2 linked regions of the Alkalilimnicola ehrlichii MLHE-1 genome follow. The protein of the gene in region 2 binds, or shares a complex with, the protein of the main gene of each other region. Links are inferred from orthologs where the notes say so. Each region holds a gene or a part of one and is shown on either strand. Other genes may lie near its edges. The genes, in order: metK and groL.

The links.
Region 1: the proteins of groL (region 2) and metK are in contact, whole or in part, in a cryo-EM structure (PDB 8P4O), measured with the Escherichia coli proteins. The link is inferred for Alkalilimnicola ehrlichii MLHE-1 from one-to-one orthologs.

The regions. Positions count from the first base shown.
Region 1 is NC_008340.1:2,563,258-2,566,382, forward strand. What follows is about bases 52-2,856. They hold metK (methionine adenosyltransferase), read left to right. Parts: upstream 52-777; coding sequence 778-1,935; downstream 1,936-2,856. Other genes in these bases: tkt (transketolase), read right to left, coding at 52-583; ahcY (adenosylhomocysteinase), read left to right, coding at 2,053-2,856. In the rest of the region: more of tkt, read right to left, coding at 1-51; more of ahcY, read left to right, coding at 2,857-3,125. UniProt on the Escherichia coli protein: Catalyzes the formation of S-adenosylmethionine (AdoMet) from methionine and ATP.
Region 2 is NC_008340.1:22,141-25,352, forward strand. What follows is about bases 4-2,895. They hold groL (chaperonin GroEL), read right to left. Parts: upstream 2,335-2,895; coding sequence 673-2,334; downstream 4-672. Other genes in these bases: MLG_RS00100 (alpha/beta hydrolase family protein), read right to left, coding at 4-545; groES (co-chaperone GroES), read right to left, coding at 2,377-2,664; cutA (divalent-cation tolerance protein CutA), read left to right, coding at 2,884-2,895. Also shown: more of MLG_RS00100, read right to left, coding at 1-3; more of cutA, read left to right, coding at 2,896-3,212.

The sequences.
Region 1 (3,125 bases), 2.5 Mb from region 2 along the record:
CCTCCACCTTGCCGTCAATGGAGATGCCGTTGTCGTCGTAAAAACCGATCAGCTTGCCCAGCTTCCATGTGCCGGCCAGCGAGCAGGCCTCGTGACTCACCCCCTCCATCAGACAGCCATCGCCCAGGAAGCAGTAGGTCCAGTGATCCACCAGCTCGTGGCCCGGGCGGTTGAACTGCGCGGCCAGGGTGCGCTCGGCCAGCGCCAGCCCCACCGCGTTGGCCAGCCCCTGGCCCAGCGGCCCGGTGGTGGTCTCCACCCCCGCGGTGTAGCCGTACTCCGGGTGACCGGGGGTCCTGGAGTGCAGTTGGCGGAAGGCCTTCAGATCGTCAATGCCCAGCTCATAGCCCGACAGGTGCAGCAGGCTGTAAAGCAGCATCGAGCCGTGACCGTTGGAGAGCACAAACCGGTCCCGGTCCCACCAGTGGGGGTTGGCCGGGTTGTGGCGCAGATAGTCGTTCCACAGCACTTCGGCAATATCCGCCATGCCCATGGGCGCGCCCGGGTGACCGGAATGGGCGCGCTGCACCGCGTCCATGGACAGGGCTCGGATGGCATTGGCCAGATCTCGGCGTGTGGGCATTACGGTTCCCCCGGGGTTGCATATAGATCAAGGGCGCTTATTGTCCTGTAGAGCCGGGTCGCCGGCAAGTTGGCGGGCCTCGCACTCACCGGGTGAGACCGCTACAATCGGCAGTTCGTCGAAAACGGCACCGCAAACACCCGTCGCGGCCACGCAACCGGGCGCGAGACAACCACAACACAGAGGAGCTTGGGGTGAGCGAATACCTGTTCACGTCAGAGTCGGTTTCCGAGGGCCATCCGGACAAGATGGCGGACCAGATCTCCGACGCCGTGCTCGATGCCATCCTCGCCGAAGACCCCAGGGGCCGGATCGCCTGCGAGACGATGATCAAGACCGGAATCATCATCCTGGGCGGCGAGGTGACCACCTCGGCCAACATCGACTACGAGGCCGTGGCCCGGGAGACGGTCAAGCGCATCGGCTACAAACACCACGAGATGGGCTTCGATGGCGAGACCTGCGGGGTCATCAACATCCTCGGCAAGCAGTCGGTGGACATCGCCCAGGGGGTCGACCGCGACCATCCGGAGGAACAGGGTGCCGGCGACCAGGGGCTGATGTTCGGCTACGCCAGCAACGAGACCGATGTGCTGATGCCCGCCCCGATCACCTACGCCCACCGGCTGGTACAGCGCCAAGCGGAGGTGCGCTGTAACGGCCAGCTGCCCTGGCTGCGTCCGGATGCCAAGAGCCAGGTCACCCTGCGCTACGTGGACGGCCGCCCGGTGGCGGTGGACACGGTGGTGCTCTCCACCCAGCACGCCCCCGACCTCACCCAAGCCCAGGTGCACGAGGCGGTGATCGAGGAGATCATCAAGCCGGTATTGCCCGAGCAGTGGATCACCGGCGAGACCCGCTACCTGGTGAACCCCACCGGTCGCTTCGTGATCGGTGGCCCGGTGGGCGACTGCGGCCTGACCGGACGCAAGATCATTGTCGACACCTACGGCGGCATGGCCCGCCACGGCGGCGGCTGCTTCTCGGGCAAGGACCCGTCCAAGGTGGACCGCTCCGCCGCCTACGCCTGCCGCTACGTGGCCAAGAACATCGTCGCCGCAGGGCTCGCCGAGCGCTGTGAGATCCAGGTCTCCTACGCCATCGGCGTGGCCGAACCCACCTCCATCAGCGTGGAGACCTTCGGCACCGGCCGCGTGGACAGCGAGAAGCTGACCCGCATCGTGCGCGAGCACTTCGACCTGCGCCCCTACGGCATCCTGAAGATGCTCGACCTGATCCGCCCGATCTACACCGCCACGGCCGCCTACGGCCACTTTGGCCGCGAGGACGAGGGCTTCCCCTGGGAGCGCATCGACCGCGCCGAGGAGATCCGCGACGCGGCCGGCCTGTAGCGGGCAGAGCACCCGGCGCCGCCCCGAGGAGCGCTGCAACAGGGCCGCCGGCCCTGCCAGGCTCGGGGATGGCGCCCCATCGTTCCAACGGCGCTCAGCGAAATCGGAGTCTGCACCATGAATGCTGTCGTGGATACCAACGCCAACGACTACATCGTGCGCGACATCGGCCTCGCTGACTGGGGCCGTAAGGAAATCGCCATCGCCGAGACAGAGATGCCCGGCCTGATGGCGGTGCGCGAGGAATACCGCAACGAGCAGCCGCTCAAGGGCGCCCGCATCGCCGGGAGCCTGCACATGACCATCCAGACCGCCGTGCTCATTGAGGCGCTGATCGAGCTGGGGGCCGAGGTGCGCTGGGCGTCCTGCAACATCTACTCCACCCAGGATCACGCCGCCGCGGCCATCGCCGCCCAGGGCATCCCGGTGTTCGCCTACAAGGGCGAGACCCTGGATGAGTACTGGGACTACTGCCACCGGATCTTCGAGTTCGAGGGCGAGCCGGCCAACATGATCCTCGACGACGGCGGCGATGCCACCCTGCTGCTCAACCTGGGCGCCAAAGCCGAGCAGGACGCCTCTGTGCTGGACAACCCGGGCAGCGACGAGGAAAAGGCCCTGTTCGTCGCCATCCGCAACCGCCTGGAGAGCCAGCCTGGTTGGTACAGCGAGCGGCTGGCCGCCATCCAGGGGGTCACCGAGGAGACCACCACCGGCGTCAACCGCCTGGTGCGCATGGCCAACGAGGGCACCCTGCCCTTCCCCGCCATCAACGTGAACGACTCGGTCACCAAGTCCAAGTTCGACAACCTCTACGGCTGCCGCGAATCGCTGCTGGACGGCATCAAGCGGGCCACCGACGTGATGATCGCCGGCAAGATCTGCGTGGTGGCGGGCTACGGCGACGTGGGCAAGGGCTGCGCCCAGAGCCTCCGCGGCCAGGGCGCCACCGTCTGGATCACCGAGATCGACCCCATCTGTGCCCTGCAGGCGGCCATGGAGGGCTACCGGGTGGTCACCATGGACGAGGCCGCTGACAAGGCGGACATCTTCGTCACCGCCACCGGCAACTACCACGTGATCACCGGCGAACACCTGAGGGCGATGAAGCACAACGCCATCGTCTGCAACATCGGCCACTTCGACAACGAGATTGACGTGGCCAGCCTGCGCGACTGCGAGTGGGACAA
Region 2 (3,212 bases):
CCGACGATCCAGCCGATGTGTGGCCGGCCGTCCTCCTCCAGCGCCGCCAGCACGGCGGTGGCGACGGAGAAGCTCATCGCGGCCACGCCCACCCCCTCGCCGTCGTCCCGCGCGTCCAGCCAGTGGGCGGCATCCACCACATCGCGGATGTTCTCCGGCGAGACGTCCATGCGGGTGAGGGTCTCCACCTCTGGGGCGAGGACGCGAAAACCGGCCCGGCTCAGCGTCTTGGCGAACTGCACCAGGCGCGGGTCCCGCCGGCCCGCCTCGGTGAAGCCGTGGACCAGCACCAGGTTGGAGCGGACCTCGTCGCCCGGGGTATAGAGGTCGGCCACCCGTGGCACCCCGGTGGGGCCGGTGTACTCGACGGTCTCTCGTTCCGGGGCCGGTCGGGTGCGTTTCCAGCGGCTGTCGGCCTCGCCGGCGCGGATATCGGCCAGGATCAGCCCCGCCTCGTAATGGCGTTGCATGGCACCGCAGCCGGGGAGCGCAATGACTGCCGTCAGGGCAAGCACCAGAAACAGTGTGGGGTGCAGGGCATTCATAGCTCGCAATGATGGCATAAATCGCCCGACCAGGCTCCCGGGCGGGCCCGGGTTCCGGACACAAAAAACCCGCCGGCGGCAGGACCGTCGGCGGGTTCGGTTTGGGTCGGCCGGTGGGCCGGACGGCTTACATCATGCCGCCCATGCCCCCCATGCCGCCCATACCACCCATGTCGCCCATGCCGCCGCCGGCACCGGCGTCGTCGTCCTTGGGCAGGTCGGCGACCATCACCTCGGTGGTGATCATCAGCGCGGCCACGGAGGCGGCGTTCTGCAGCGCGGTGCGGGTCACCTTGGTGGGATCGAGAATGCCCATCTCGACCAAGTCACCGTACTCACCGCTCTGGGCGTTGTAGCCGTAGTTGCCCTCGCCGTTGCGCACTTCGTTGACCACCACGGCGCCATCACCACCGGCGTTGTAGACGATCTGGCGCAGGGGCTCTTCCATGGCGCGGCGGACGATGTTGATGCCCACCTCCTGGTCGTGGTTGGCATACTCCAAGCCGTCGAGGGAGGCCTGGGCGCGCAGCAGCGCGGTGCCACCACCGGGGACGATGCCCTCTTCCACCGCGGCGCGGGTGGCGTGCAGGGCGTCCTCCACGCGGGCCTTCTTCTCCTTCATCTCGATCTCGGAGGTGGCGCCCACCTTGATGACGGCCACGCCGCCAGCCAGCTTGGCCACGCGCTCCTGCAGCTTCTCCTTGTCGTACTCGGAGGTGCTCTCCTCGATCTGGGCACGGATCTGCTCGACGCGGGCCATGATGTCGTCGTGACGGCCGGCGCCGCCGACGATGGTGGTCTCTTCCTTGGAGACGTCCACCTTCTTGGCCTGGCCCAGGTCGTCCAGGGTGGCCTTCTCCAGGGACAGACCCACTTCCTCGGAGATCACGGTGCCGCCGGTGAGCACGGCGATGTCCTGCAGCATGGCCTTGCGGCGGTCACCGAAGCCGGGGGCCTTGACCGCAGCCACCTTGACGATGCCACGGATGCTGTTGACCACCAGGGTGGCCAGGGCCTCGCCCTCGATGTCCTCGGAGATGATCAGCAGCGGCTTGTTGGCCTTGGCGACATTCTCCAGCAGCGGCAGCAGGTCGCGGATGTTGGAGATCTTCTTGTCGTGCAGCAGGATGAAGGCGTCTTCCAGCTCGGCCTTCATGGACTGCTGGTTGTTGATGAAGTAGGGGCTGAGGTAGCCGCGGTCGAACTGCATGCCCTCAACCACGTCCAGCTCGTTCTCCAGGCCGGAGCCCTCTTCCACGGTGATGACGCCTTCCTTGCCCACCTTCTGCATGGCGTCGGCGATGATGCGACCCACGGACTCGTCGGAGTTGGCGGAGATGGAGCCCACCTGGGCGATGGACGTGTCGGTCTCGCAGGGCTTGGAGAGTTCGTCGGCCAGGTACTTGGTGGCCGCGGAGACGCCCTTGTCGATGCCGCGCTTGAGGTCCATGGGGTTCATGCCGGCGGCCACGGCCTTCATGCCTTCGCGCAGGATGGCCTGGGCCAGCACGGTGGCCGTGGTGGTGCCGTCACCGGCGATGTCGGAGGTCTGGCTGGAGACCTCTTTGAGCATCTGCGCGCCCATGTTCTCGAACTTGTCCTCCAGCTCGATCTCCTTGGCCACGGAGACGCCGTCCTTGGTGACGGTGGGGGCGCCGAAGGACTTGTCCAGCACGGCGTTGCGGCCGCGCGGGCCCAGGGTGGCCTTGACCGCGTTGGCCAGGGTGTTCACGCCCTTCATCATGCGCTGGCGGGCGTCGTCGGAGAAACGGATCTCTTTAGCTGCCATTGTGTGTTGTCCTCTCTAAAACGGAATTCGGCGGAAAGCGGTTTACTCGACGATGGCCATGACGTCGTCTTCGCGCATGACGAGCAGCTCCTCGCCATCGACCTTGACCTCGGTGCCGGCGAACTTGCCGAACAGCACCTTGTCGCCCACCTTCAGGTCCAGCGGGCGGGTCTCGCCGTTGTCCAGCAGCTTGCCGTTACCCACGGCCACCACCTCGCCCTTGATGGGCTTCTCGGCGGCGGAATCGGGGATGACGATGCCACCGGGGGAGGTGCGCTCCTCTTCCATGCGCTTGATGACCACGCGATCGTGCAGGGGACGAATGTTCATGGGGCTGTTACTCCCTTATGCGTTTGCTGTCGTTCGTGTTTGGCGGTTTTGGAGAGAGGGCAGGGTTAGCACTCTCAAGTTGTGAGTGCTAATGATAGTGACCGCCCCCCTCGAGTCAAGAGCCGCTGTCGCGGCGCTGTCCTCTGAATGGGGTCGGCGGTGGTAGAATTCAAGGCCAGTCTCGCAATTCGGACACCATAGAGCCCCGGAGGTGGCGATATGCCCGCCGAGCAGTACCTGGTTTACTGCACCTGCCCCGATGACGCCGTGGCGCGGGAACTGGCCGGCGCGCTGGTGGAGAGGCGCTTGGCCGCCTGCGTCAATATCGTGCCCGGACTGACTTCCGTGTTCTTTTGGGAGGGTGAGGCCCAGGCCGAGCCCGAGGTGCTACTGCTGATCAAGACCTCGGCGGCCGCCTACCCGGCGCTGGAGCAGGCCATCCTGGAGCAGCACCCCTATGAACTTCCCGAGATTGTGGGGGTCCCTTTGGAAAAGGGCCTGCCCGGTTTCCTGCATTGGATCGCCATGGAAACCGCGGGCGGGGCCGG